DNA from 3 places in the Herbidospora sp. RD11066 genome. Region 3 is predicted to be linked to each of the others. Evidence: riboswitches for the same ligand, from Rfam matches in the RefSeq annotation. Region 3 holds a riboswitch; each other region holds the start of a gene.
What was found. Region 3 has a riboswitch for cobalamin ahead of ACYQ78_RS14255 (ribonucleoside-diphosphate reductase subunit alpha). Riboswitches for the same ligand answer to the same signal wherever they lie in the genome.
Positions count from the first base shown of each region.

Region 1: linked by a shared signal. The riboswitch ahead of ACYQ78_RS29405 (hypothetical protein) and the one ahead of ACYQ78_RS14255 (ribonucleoside-diphosphate reductase subunit alpha) in region 3 are both predicted to bind cobalamin.
Region 2: linked by a shared signal. The riboswitch ahead of ACYQ78_RS01565 (ABC transporter substrate-binding protein) and the one ahead of ACYQ78_RS14255 (ribonucleoside-diphosphate reductase subunit alpha) in region 3 are both predicted to bind cobalamin.

Region 1 is NZ_BAAGDO010000008.1:438,565-442,836, forward strand. Features, by position in the region: gene ACYQ78_RS29390 (PepSY-associated TM helix domain-containing protein) at 1-68, shown strand, start outside; gene ACYQ78_RS29395 (hypothetical protein) at 65-1,222, opposite strand; gene ACYQ78_RS29400 (hypothetical protein) at 1,297-1,755, shown strand; cobalamin riboswitch at 1,736-1,878, shown strand; gene ACYQ78_RS29405 (hypothetical protein) at 1,910-2,245, shown strand; cobalamin riboswitch at 2,242-2,449, shown strand; gene ACYQ78_RS29410 (hypothetical protein) at 2,575-2,934, shown strand; gene ACYQ78_RS29415 (hypothetical protein) at 3,285-4,022, opposite strand; gene ACYQ78_RS29420 (hypothetical protein) at 4,108-4,272, opposite strand, start outside.
Region 2 is NZ_BAAGDO010000001.1:335,901-340,172, reverse strand. Features, by position in the region: gene ACYQ78_RS01575 (FecCD family ABC transporter permease) at 1-833, opposite strand, end outside; gene ACYQ78_RS01570 (hypothetical protein) at 942-1,157, opposite strand; gene ACYQ78_RS01565 (ABC transporter substrate-binding protein) at 1,414-2,343, opposite strand; cobalamin riboswitch at 2,423-2,544, opposite strand; gene ACYQ78_RS01560 (sensor histidine kinase) at 2,572-3,768, shown strand; gene ACYQ78_RS01555 (response regulator transcription factor) at 3,914-4,272, shown strand, end outside.
Region 3 is NZ_BAAGDO010000003.1:589,490-593,761, forward strand. Features, by position in the region: gene ACYQ78_RS14255 (ribonucleoside-diphosphate reductase subunit alpha) at 1-1,732, opposite strand, end outside; cobalamin riboswitch at 1,811-2,024, opposite strand; gene ACYQ78_RS14260 (MBL fold metallo-hydrolase) at 2,126-2,905, shown strand; gene ACYQ78_RS14265 (TetR/AcrR family transcriptional regulator) at 2,879-3,457, opposite strand; gene ACYQ78_RS14270 (SDR family NAD(P)-dependent oxidoreductase) at 3,541-4,272, shown strand, end outside.

The sequences.
Region 1 (4,272 bases), on a different contig from region 3:
CCGACACGCTCGACCCACCCGCGCCGGAGGAGGAGGCCCCGGTCGCCGTCGGCGCCGAGACGCGTTAGAGGAGCTCCCACCTCGGGCCGTCGCCCGCGTCCTGAACGGTCACACCGGCGGTCGCGAGCGCCCGCCTGAGCTCGTCGGCCGCCCGGTAGTCGCCCCTCGCGCGGAGTTCGGCGCGGAGGGCGACGACGGCCGCGACGACGCGGTCTGTGTGCCCCGCCGACGCGCCGAGCTTGGCGATCATCAGCCGGAGGGCGTCGCGGGCCTGCTCGACGCCGCCCTCGTCGGCCTCGGTGTCGGCCGACCACCGGAGGATCTCCGCCTCCAGGTCGAGCACGGCCGCGGCCGCCTCCGGGCCGTCGTAGCCGGCCAGCGCCGAGGTGAAGCGGTCGGCGCAGCCGCTCATCACCTCGGCGAGCGTAACGTCGGCCGCGGTCGCCGGGGGAGCGGGCGGGGAAGCGGCGACGGCGGCGCCGTGGGCGAGGTCGCGCAGCCCGGCCAGGTCGGTGACGGTCCCGGCGGGCAGCCGGGTCTGCACGCCGTGGCGGCGGATGGTCAGGCCGCCCCGGCCGGCCACGGTCACCCGTCCGGTGCCGAGGTCGACGGTGACGGCGGTGTGTTCGTCGAGGCCGAGCACGGAGACGTCGTCGTCGAGCTCGGCCTCCATCAGGGTCAGGCGGCGCTCGCCGAGGTAGCAGTAGCGCGTGTCGTGGGTGCCGCCCTCGGTGTTGTCGTAGTGGGGGATCACGACGGCCCGCAGCCCGAGGGGACCGAGCAGGTCGAGGCCCTCCCGCCAGTGCGGGGGCGCGCCGACCTTGTAGATCTCGTACACGGGAACGGTGGCGACCCCGGCGGTGCACGCGGCGGCGGAGGCGAGCACGGTGACACCTTCGCGGGCCGCCACCCGTGACCGCAGGTCGGCGCCGAGCGGGCCCTCCGACCAGCGGTCGAGCGCGTAGGTCGGGCTGCCGGGGCCGGAGAACACCCAGTCGGCCCCCGCGACGTCGGCGCCGACGGCCACGTCGAGACCGACGCTGCGGGCGAAGTAGTCACGGGCACGGGCCGAGATGTCGGCCGCGTTCTCCTGGAACGCGTAAGGGGTGTCCAGCAGCACCGCCCGGGGCCGCCCACCCAGCGCGCGGGCCGCCGACCGGTGGACCTCGACCATGGTGGGGCTGGTCTCACCCGACCCCATCAGCACGAACAGTCCGGCCATGGTCTCCGCCTCTCGTCCACAACCTGCGATCGGTACGCTGCTGCATATCAGTTGCAACAAGTGGGAGGAAGCTCGTGGGGCTCGTACCGCTGTCAGTGGAGATCCTGGCATTGCGCGCCGACGACCTCGGCTGGCGGTACCGCCGGCTGGAGACCACGTTGCGCGACGGCGAGACCCCCGACCAGGCCGCCCGCCGCCACGCGGAGGTCGCGGCCGGCGACGCGGTCACGGTAGTGCACTCCACGAGCTGGCGCTACGAGGCACACGGGAGGCTGGTGCTGACCTACGCCGTCTGCCCCGACCCCGACCCGGCCTCTCCCGCCGACCTGCTGACCGACTACCGGCTCGCCCGCGGCGAGGCCCCCGCGACACCGACGCCGCAGGACCTTCAGGTGGAGAACGTCGCGGCGCACGCCCTGCGGCACCTGGCGCACCTGCTGCACAGCGATCCCGTGGTGGGGGAGGCGTTCGCGGCCACTCCCTCCGTCGTGCGGGGGCTGCGGCTGCTGCCCACCGAGCTGGTCGCGACATAGTCGTACAATTCGGGAAAGGCGAGCGCGGACTGAGGAAACCGGTGCGAATCCGGCGCGGTCCCGCCACTGTGACCGGTGCGTGAGCACCGGGAGCCAGAGACTCACGCGGTCGCCTCCTCACCAGCCGGGGCGGATCTCCCCGAGAGAGGCCCGTGTGAAGAGGATCACGGTATGCCGGGACTGCTGCTGCGGCAGCGCCCGCAAAGTGCCCCATCTCGACCACGACGAGCAGATCAGGTTGTTGGGCGAGGTCGCCGAGGTCCGCGTGACCGACTGCCTCGACGTGTGCGACCAGGCCAACGTCGTCGTCGTGCAGCCGACGCCGGAGGGCCGCGCCGCCGGAGGGCGGCCGGTGTGGCTCGCCTTCGTCAACGACGAGAACGCGACCGCCGACATCGCGGCGTGGATCAGCGCGGGCGGCCCGGGTCTGGTGCCGTTACCCGCGATCCTCGAACTCCACCGGTTCCGGCCGCCCCGCCGCCGGCCGTAGGGTGGGAGCGCAGTCGGTTCGCCCTGTCAGCCAGGCGGGGAGTCGCAAGAGGGAACCCGGTGTGAATCCGGGACTGCCCCGCAGCGGTGAGTGGGAACGACCGCCGTCAACCAGCACTCGGCCTTGGGGCCGGGGAAGCGACGGCCAGTAGGAACGAGCACGACGCCCACGAGTCCGAAGACCTGCCACTGCCCGCGCGCGGCCGCGCGCGGAAACGTCGATGGCCTCGAGGGCGGGCCGGCGCAGCGGGCGGGCGTGGTTCCGTGCCGTGGCCGTGCCTTCGTTCGAGTGCGATCGGATGTCTTCCGTGACTCGCGAAGGAGAGTTTCGTGACACTCGCCACCGTCTACGGCTACCCACGACAGGGCGCCGACCGGGAACTCAAGAAGGCCGTCGAGGGCTACTGGGCCGGTCGTCTCAGCGCCGGCGACCTGCGCGCCACCGCCGCCACCCTGCGTCGCGCCAACTGGCGCGACATGGTGGAATCGGGTCTGGCCGAGGTTCCCACCGGTGATTTCTCCCTGTACGACCATGTGCTCGACACCACCGTCATGGTCGGCGCCATCCCCGACAGGCACCGCGCCGCCGTGGCGGCCGACGCGCTCGACGGCTACTTCGCCATGGCGCGGGGAACGCAGGACGTCGCGCCGCTGGAGATGACCAAGTGGTTCGACACCAACTATCAGTAGTTGGTGCACAAAGGCAACAAGGACTTCGAGGGCCAGAGACTAGGCACCGAGCGGTCCAGGTTAGGCGTTTGTGTCGTTGACCAGCACCACTACATGAACCTCGGGCAGTCTTCCCGTTTGGCGAGATGTCTGCAAGATCGGTAGGGAGCACACGGCCGCGAGGATTTTCACTACAGGGTCAAGGCGGCCCGCCTGCGGCGTGCCGCGCGCTTGGCGGTCGCGGTCCGCGCTGCGGCTCTTCGGCCGGTCACGGACCGCGCCGCCGCGCAAATCATGTTCGGGGCCATACTGACGTGACATCGGTACGTCACCTGTTCACGAGAACAAGTCCATCAAACCCAATGGTCAAATTAGGGCCAGGGGATCCAATCGGCGATTTTATTGGTAGCAATTCCAACCAAAATTACCCCGACGAGGCCAGCGAGCCATTTGATTGCAGGTATTCTATATTTCTTTATCGCCCACTCAAGAAGGGCACTTCCTCGCTTGCGGGGCAGGACTTGCACAAGAGTAAAAGCGATCGAATGTTGCAGCATTCGATAACCTAACCCCAAGATCATTATAGCCGATGCAGCACTTGCGATGACGAGAAATGAACGAGAAACATTGTTTTCGGCGTTCTCTTGAATAAAAAAGGAGACGAGCATCATTGGGGCAAGGGATAGGAGTATCCAAATTGGCGCACGCCATCCACCCATTCGATCAACATAACCAATCATCATTTCCTGGAAAACTAGCTGAGTAACTCCGAGTACCTTTGCTTGGTCGTTTCCGTTGACGTTAACCAGAAGTCCAGGTATTCGCTGGCGAGCAACTACGAGTCCAGATATTCCCTGCGGGCTCGATGCTACTTCGACCCGAAGAGAGAAAATTTCCTCAAGTGTTGCACCTTCCAATCTTTGATTTAGTGAATCAATGTTTGATATCACTTCCTGCTGTCCACTGGTCCACGATATCCAGGCGCGCACGATCGATATCTGCTCGACGCCGATTGCCTGAGGCAGTGACCTGATGGCCACCATCAACTCATCGAGCGTCCCCTTCCAACATTCGATGCCCGCAGCCGCCAAGAAGCTTCCTTGGTTCATCGCAACTATGCGAGGTGTGTGGCTGTATGCGCCGCTGCTCCACTTCGCCTGCCTGGCGGTTGACACTAAAGTCCCCCCTTTTGTCCTACGGTGCCCATAATCTACGCATTTTGATTAGGTGACGTATATACATCGGGTGAAGTACGAATACTACCAGCACCACGCCTGCCGCAATAACCGCTTTGATGATGGGATTTATCAATGATGTGATTAATAAAGGAATTGAGAGGATGCTTATTGCCAAACCGGG
Region 2 (4,272 bases), on a different contig from region 3:
TACGACCCCCCGGCCAGGCGCCTGACCGCGTGCGGCACCACCACCCCGACGAACCCGATCAGCCCTCCGGCCGACACGGCGGCGGCGGTGGCCAGCGAGGCCGCGACCAGCACGACCAGCCGCACCCGCCCGGCCCGCACCCCCAGCGCGGAGGCCTCGTCGTCACCGACCGACAGCACGTCGAGCAGCCGCCCGTGCACCAGCAGGATCGCAGCGGCAACGGCGGCGTAGGGCGCACACCTGACCACCTGATCCCACCCGCCGCCGACGTCGCCGAGGATCCAGGCGTAGACGCGCTGGAGCTCCTCGACCTTGAGCTGCTGGAGGAAGGTCTGGATGGCGGTGAGGAACGAGGTCACCGCGACTCCGGCGAGCACGAGCGTGGCGGTCCCGCCACCTCTCGTGGCGGTATGCCCGAGCCCGTAAGCCAGCAGCACCCCGCCGACCGCCCCGCAGAACGCCGCGAGCGGCACCCCGACCCCGTCGCCCGCGACCACGATGACCAGCGTGACGGTCAGCCCGGCTCCGGCGGCGGCGCCGAGCAGATAGGGATCGGCCAGCGGATTGCGGAACACGCCCTGGTACCCGGCGCCCGCGACCGCCAGCAGCCCACCGACCATCGCCCCGAGCAGCACCCGGGGCAACCGCAACTCGAACAGCACCCCGTTCTCCAACGGGGTGAGCCCGGAGGCGACATCCACGAACGGCAGCCGATCGACCAGCGCCAGCACCACCCCCTTCAGGGGCAGCCCGGCGGCACCGACCATGAGACCCGCGGCCATACAGGCGACCAGGACCACGGCAGCCGCCCCGATCCAGAAATTTCGAGACATCAGCCTGCGGCCTGACCGGAGCGCAGCACGGTCATCGACCGGCGTGCTTGACCTGAACCGGCTCGCGAACGACGCGATTGCGGCAAGTCCTGACCCGAACCGGCACGATCACCGCACAGCGGCGACGGCTCCGCGCCTGAGCGTGAACCCGCTCGGACCCAGCACCCTGAACTCACACGTGAACCAGCCCCGCCCCAGCACCCCCAGCTCGGACGTGAACCAGCCCCGCCCCAGCACCCCGAGCTTGCACGTGGACCAGCCCCGCCCCAGCCCCCCGCGTTTCGGTGTGAACCAACTCGTTCCCGGCATCGCGTGCTTGGACATGCAGCCACTCCGTCGTGGCTTTGGGGCCGCCCGTGGTTTCGTCCCGGCCTCATGCGGCTGTCGGTCGGCGGTCGCGCGCTGAACGGGCTCGGTCGTGGCGTTCTGCCGGAAGGCCTTGGGGCGGCGAGGCGCGGAAAGGGGCGTTTGGGCATCGGCCCGTGCTCTTGGCCAGGCCTCATGCGGCTGTCGGTCGGCGTTCGCGCGCTGGCAAGGGCTCCGTGCCAAACGGCCGAGCGGAATGGGAGGCGGTCGGGCATCAGCCGGCGGCCTTGGCCACCCCGGCGCCGATGGCCTCGGCCAGGTCTACGACGCGGGGGCCCCAGCGGGAGGCGATGTCGTCGTCGAGTTCGACCACGTCGCCGTTCTTGACGGCCTTCAGGCCGCCCCAGCCGGGGCGCTTCGCGAGGGCTTCGGCGTTCTGCTGGCAGCACTTCACGTCGGCCAGGAAGATCAAATCAGGGTCGGCCTTGGCGACGAACTCGGCCGACAGTTTGGGGTAGCCACCGGCCGCGTCGGGGGCCTCGTCGGCGATGTTGACCAGGCCGAACAGGGCGTAGATCTGGCCGATGAAGGTGGTCGAGGTCGCGGCATACGGAGTGACGTCGAGCTCGTGGTAGTACGTCAGTTTCGCCTGGGGAGCGGCGGCGGCCAGGTCGGCGAGCTTCTGCTTCATCCCCGTCACGACCTCGTCGGCCTTGGCGCGGTTGCCGGTGGCGGTGCCGAGGTTCTCGATCTCCGTGTACGCGTCGTCGATCTTGGTGGCGGCCGACAGGACCAGTACCGGCACGCCGACCTTGCCAAGCCCGGCCACGACGCCTTCGAGGTCGTTGGAGACGATCACCAGGTCGGGCTGCTCGGCGGTGATGGCCTCGACGTTGGGCTTGAAGCCCGACAGGGCGGTCTTGGGCGCCTCGGGCGGGAAGTTCGACTGGTCGTCGACCGCGACGACCTGCGGCCCGGCGCCGATCGCGAACAGCGACTCGGTGGCCGTGGGCGACAGCGACACGACCCGTTGCGGCCTTTCCGCGATCGTGACGGCGCCGTTGGCGGCCTGCACGGTCACCGGGAAGGGGCCGCTGCTCTGAGCGGCGGGAGAAGCGGGGGTCGCGGTGTCGGCACTGCTGCAACCGGACAGCAGGGTGACACCCAGCAACACACCCGCGAGAGCCGTACGCAAGGGCCTCACGAGGTTCCTCCGAAGGGGGTTGCCGGAACGAGAGACCCGGGGACGGATCACCCTTTCCACGAGGGCGGATGGCGTCGGCGACGACACAGGCGACCTGGCTGCCCTCCGGGGAGGAGGGTTCACAGTTGCGGGAACAGCGCCGGGTTCACACCGGACTTCGCTGCGGCGTCACGCGCCCATACCGTACCAACAGCGATTTTGACCCGGACGTGAGGCTAGGCTGACCCCATGGTGTGGCGGGCCGTCAGGGCGACCGGGCGGCTGGTGCTCGATCTGCTGCTGGTCCCCCTGGGCTTCTTCGCCCTCCTCGGCACCGTGATCACGATGATCCTGTCGGCGACCTATCTCGGGTTGCTGCTGCTGCCGTACTCGATCCGGTTCAACCGAGCGGTCGCGTCGCTGGCCCGGCGGAACGCGGCGGCGTGGCTCGGGGAGCGGGTGACGGCGTCCTACCGGCCCGTCCAGGGAGGTCCCCTAGCGCGGGTGCGCGCCGTCACGGGTGACCCGCAGACCTGGCGGGACCTCGGGTTCTTCGTCGTCCACTCCTTCACCGGGACGATCGGCGGGATCCTGGCGATCGGGCTGTGGGGCGCGCTCGGCTGGGGGCTGTCGATCCCGATCTGGTGGTGGGCGCCGCTGCCCGAACACGCCATCTACCTGCCGTGGGCGCTCGACTCGTGGGCGCGGGTGGTGATCACCGTGCCGGTGTTCCTCGGGCTGGTCGGGGCGGTCGGGTTCCGGGTGGTGCCGAGGCTCGCCGACGGGCTGTTCCGGCTGGCCAAGGCGATCCTGGCGCCCCGGCACGTACGCCTGGCCGAACGGGTCACCGAGGCGCTCGACGCCCACGGCCACGAACTGCGCCGCATCGAACGCGACCTCCACGACGGCGCCCAGGCCCGGCTGGTCTCCATCGCCATGCGGCTCGGCATCGCCGAACGGGTGCTGGCCGACGACCCCGGCAAGGCCGCCGCGCTCATCACCGAGGCCCGGCTGAGCACCGAAGAGACGATGACCGAGCTGCGCGGCATCATCCGCGGCATGTACCCGCCGATCCTGGCCGACCGCGGCCTGCCCGGCGCGGTCGCGGCGCTGGCCGGGCGGTCGCCGGTGCCGGTCGAGGTCGAGACGGCCGACGTGGGGCGCCTCCCTGCGGCGGTCGAGGCCGCGGCCTACTTCGTGATCGCCGAAGCCCTGACGAACGTGGCCCGGCACAGCGCGGCGACCCGGGCGAGGGTGGGCGTCCAACGTACGGAAGGCAGGCTCGTGGCCGAAGTGAGCGACGACGGAAAGGGCGGCGCCGACGAACAGGGCGGATCCGGCCTCGCCGGCATCCGCCGCCGCGTCAGCGCCTTCGACGGCACGACCACCCTGACCAGCCCGCCGGGCGGGCCGACGACCTTGCGAGTGGAACTGCCATGCGAATGACGCACGGGCGCGAAGCGGGTGGGGCCGCGTTGCGCGTGACGCACGAGCGCGAAGCGGGTGGGGCCGACCTGCGCATGACATACGGGCGGGAAGCCGGTGCGGCTTCCATCATCTGGCGGAAGGGCGCGGTGCGGGTGGGGCTTACGTGCGAGTGATCATCGTGGAGGACAGCGTTCTGCTGGCCGAGGGGCTGACGCTGCTGCTCAACACCGAGGGGCACGAGGTGGTCGCCACCGTCGGGACCGCCGAGGAGTTCCACGGGGCGGTCGACGAGCACCGGCCCGACATCGCCGTGGTCGACATCCGGCTGCCGCCGACCTTCCGCGACGAGGGGGTCCGCGCGGCGATCCAGGTCCGCCGCGACCATCCGGGGCAGCCGATCCTGGTCCTCTCCCAGTACGTCGAGCAGACCTACGCGACCGAGCTGCTCGCCGGAGGCGGGGGCGGCATCGGCTACCTGTTGAAAGACCGCGTGGCCCGGGTGTCGGAGTTCGTCGACGCGCT
Region 3 (4,272 bases):
GCTCGGCGATCTTCGCGCGGAGCGCGGTCCACTCGGGGCTGAGGCCGTGCAGGTCGGGCTGGAGTTTTCCGCGCGCGGCCCAGGTCTCCCGGTACGCCGGGTGCGGGCCGTGCTCGGCCGCGAGGTCGGCCGAGGTGTCGAGGGCGGCGAGGTAGATCTCCTCGGAGATCTTCGTGCTGAGCTCGCGGGCCTCAAGGGAGTCGAAGGGGAGCTTCAGGGCGAAGAAGACGTCCTGGAGGCCCATCAGGCCGAGGCCGACCGGGCGCCAGCGGGGGTTGCTCGCCGCGGCCTGCTGGGTCGGGTAGTAGTTGATGTCGATCACGCGGTCGAGGAAGACGACCGCCGTTCTCACGGTCCGGCGCAGCTTGGCCCAGTCGATGCCGCCGTCGGCCAGGTGGGCGGCCAGGTTGACGGAGCCCAGGTTGCAGACCGCGGTCTCCTCGTCGTTGGAGACCTCGATGATCTCGGTGCACAGGTTCGACAGGTGCACCACGTTCTGCGGCTCGGCGGCCTGGTTGCAGGTGCGGTTGGAGACGTCCTTGAAGGTCATCCAGCCGTTGCCGGTCTGGGCCAGGGTGCGCATCATCTTGGCGTACAGGTCGCGGGCGCGGATCTGGCGGACCGCGCGGCCGTCGGCCTCGGCCTTCCGGTAGACCTCGTCGAAGGCGTCGCCCCACAGGTCGGGCAGTTCGGGCAGGTCGTTGGGGTCGAACAGCGACCACGTCTGGTCGGCCTCGACGCGGCGCATGAACTCGTCGGGGATCCAGTTGGCCAGGTTGAGGTTGTGGGTGCGGCGGGCGTCCTCGCCGGTGTTGTCCTTGAGCTCCAGGAACTCCTCGACGTCGGGGTGCCAGGGCTCCAGGTAGACGCACGCGGCGCCCTTGCGGCGGCCGCCCTGGTTCACCGCCGCCACCGAGGCGTCGAGGGTGCGCAGGAACGGGACGATCCCGTTCGAGTGGCCGTTGGTGCCCTTGATCAGGGCGCCCCTCGACCGGACCCGCGACCAGGAGATGCCGATGCCGCCGGCGAACTTCGACAGGTGGGCGACCTGGGCGTACCGGTCGTAGATCGAGCCGAGTTCGTCGCGGGGAGAGTCGACCAGGTAGCACGACGACATCTGGGTGTGCCCGGTGCCCGAGTTGAACAGCGTCGGCGAGCTGGGCAGATAGGCCAGCGACGACATCAGGCGGTAGAGCTCGACCGCTTCCTCGGGGGTCTGGGCGAGGCCGCAGGCGACCCGGAGGAGCCAGAACTGGGGGGTCTCGACGGGCAACCGCGTCTGGGGGTGGCGGAGCAGGTAGCGGTCGTACACGGTTCTGAGACCGAAGTATTCGAAGCGGTGATCGTTGGCCGGGTCGACCACGGCGTCGAGCAGGTCGGCGTGGTCGGCCACGAAGGCGGCGGTGGGGTCGCCGATCAGGCCGAGGGCGTGGCCTTCCTTGATCGACTGGCTGAACGTGTCGGCGTCCACCTCTTTGGTGATGTACGCCGCCAGCAACCGTGCGGCCAGCCGGGAGTACTGCGGCTCCTCGCCGATCATCTCGGCGGCGGTCTGGATCGACAGACGGTCGAGTTCGGCGGTGGTGGCGCCGTCGTACAGGCCGCTGATGGTCCTGGTGGCGACCCGGAGCGGCTCGACGTCGGCGAGCCCGCCGGAACAGCCTTCGACCGCACGCACGATCCTGGTCACGTCGACCGGTTCGAGTGATCCGTCGCGCTTCTTGATGCGCATTCCCGCGCTCGTCCTCTCCTCGCGAACACACCGAGGCGCGCGGGCACGAGGGCACCGGGCGGGGCCGTCCCACGCGGCCTCGGTCCAAAGCGGTTGGCAGGTCTTCGGACTCGCGGGCGTGCTCTGTACGAGCGCCTACCGGCCGTCGCTTCCCAGACCCTCGAAGGATCCAGTGCTCGATGACGGCTTTCGTTCCCACTCACCGCTGCGGGGCAGTCCCGGATTCGCACCGGGTTCCCTCTTGCGACGCCCCACCTGGCCGGTGAGGCGAACCAACGCGTGGGACACCATATATGGGATCGATCTCAGCTGCCACATCAACATCTGGTGCCCGATTGTGCTAGTAGTGACCCCGCCCGAGGGCTCCTGGACGGGTGTGCGCAGGATGGGATGATGGAGTCCGAACGGAAAACCTGCACCGTACGGCTGGTCGGCGGGCCCACCGCGCTGCTGGAGATCGGCGGCCTCCGACTGCTCACCGACCCCTGCTTCGACGGGCCCGGACCGATCGCCAGCGGCACCCGCACCCTCATCAAGACCGCCGGTCCCGCCGTCTCACTGGAGGAACTGGGCGATCTCGACATCGTCCTGCTCTCCCATGACCAGCACGCCGACAACCTCGACCGTTCGGGCCGGGCCCTGCTCGACGAGGTGCCCGAAGTGCTCACCACCCCCGAGGCCGCCGCACGGCTCGGCGAGGACATCACCGGGCTGACGTCCTGGGAGCACCAGACCTTCGAACGCCCCGACGGCGGCTCGTTGCGCATCACGTGGGTGCCCGCCCGGCACGGCCCACCGGGCACGGAAGATCTCACCGGGCCGGTGACGGGCTTCGTGCTGACCGCTTTCGATCTACCCGCGATCTACGTGAGCGGCGACAACGCCGACCTCGAAGCCACCAGGGAGATCACCGAGCGCCTCGGGCCGATGGACGCGGGCCTCTTCTTCGCCGGGGCCGCGCGGACCCCGCTGGTCGACGGCTTCCTGACCTTCACCGCCGAGGAGGTCGTGGAGGCGACGCTGATCATGGGCGCCGAAGTGGTGATCCCCGTCCACATGGACGGCTGGCAGCACTTCACCGAAGGCCCCGGCGACCTGTGGGACGCCTTCGAGAAGTACGAACTCGACGACCGGCTGGTGCTGCTGTCAGCCGGTGATTCCTTCAGTTTCTAGGGTCTTCACGTACGCCCCCACCGCCGCGACGACCGCCCTGCGATGGCGGGCCCGGCGCGCCTCGTCGTGGGGGGCGCCGAGGGTGCGGATGGCGGGCGGGGTGATGCTCCACGCCTGGGCCACGGCCAGGGCGATCATCAGGGCGTCCATGCCGCGCTCGGCGTCGAGGCCCAGCGCCTCGGAGACCTCCCCCGACTTGCCCAGGTGGGCGGCGAGTTCGGCCTCGGAGGCGTCGGGGTGCTCCAGGGTCTTCCACTGGGTCAGCCGCAGCAGGCCGGGATCTTCGGCGAACCGGTCGAACAGCGCCGCCGCGTAGCCCGGCAGGTCGGACGGGGTGAACGGGACGACGTCGGCCAGGACCCGCAGGCGGGCGTCGAGGACGGCGTCGAACAGGGCGTCCTTCGACCCGAAGTAGGCGTAGATGGCCTGCTTGTTGGCCTCCGCCGCCTTGGCGATGCGGTCGACCCGGGCGCCGGCCAGACCGCGTTCGACGAACTCGTCGTAGGCGGCGTCGAGCAGGCGGGCACGGGTCGCGGCGGAGTCGTAGGCCATCACACCTGGATTCTAAACCAACCGGTTGGATTCTATGGTTAACTAAACCATCTGGTTGGTTTAATCCATCGAAGGGATCGATCATGCGCGCAGTGGTGACCGGCGGGGCTTCCGGCATCGGATACGAGACCGCGCTCGGCCTGGCCCGCGCCGGGGCCGAGGTGACCCTCGCGGTCCGGAATCCGGAGAGCGGTCTCGTCGCCGCCGAGCGGATTCGCGAGGCGACCGGGCGGAAGGTGGCGGTCGGGCGGCTCGACCTGGCCGATCTCGGGTCGGTGCGTTCCTTCGCGGACGCCTGGGACGGGCCGCTCGACGTCCTGGTGAACAACGCGGGGATCATGGCGCTGCCGGAGCTCACGCGTACCGGCGACGGGTGGGAGTTGCAGTTCGCCACCAACCACGTCGGGCACGCCGCGCTGGCCATCGGCCTGCGGCCCTCGATCCCCGACGGGGGCAGGATCGTGGTGGTCGCCTCGGCCGCCCACCTGATGTCTCCGGTGCACTTCGACGACGTCCACTTCGAGCGGCGGGCCTACGACCCGTGGCAGGCCTACGCGCAGTCGAAGACGGCCAACGTGCTGTTCGCGGTGGGGGCGGCGCGGCGGTGGCCCGGACTCCTCGTCAACGCCGCGCATCCGGGCGGGATCATGACCAACCTCCAGCGGCACCTCGACGACGCCCAGCTCGACTTCGTCGGCGCGAAGGACGAGCAGGGGAACGTCCTGGAGGTACCGCCCGGGTGGAAGACGCCCGAGCAGGGGGCGTCCACCTCGCTGCTGCTGGCCCTCGGGGAGGTCGAGGTCAGCGGGCGCTAC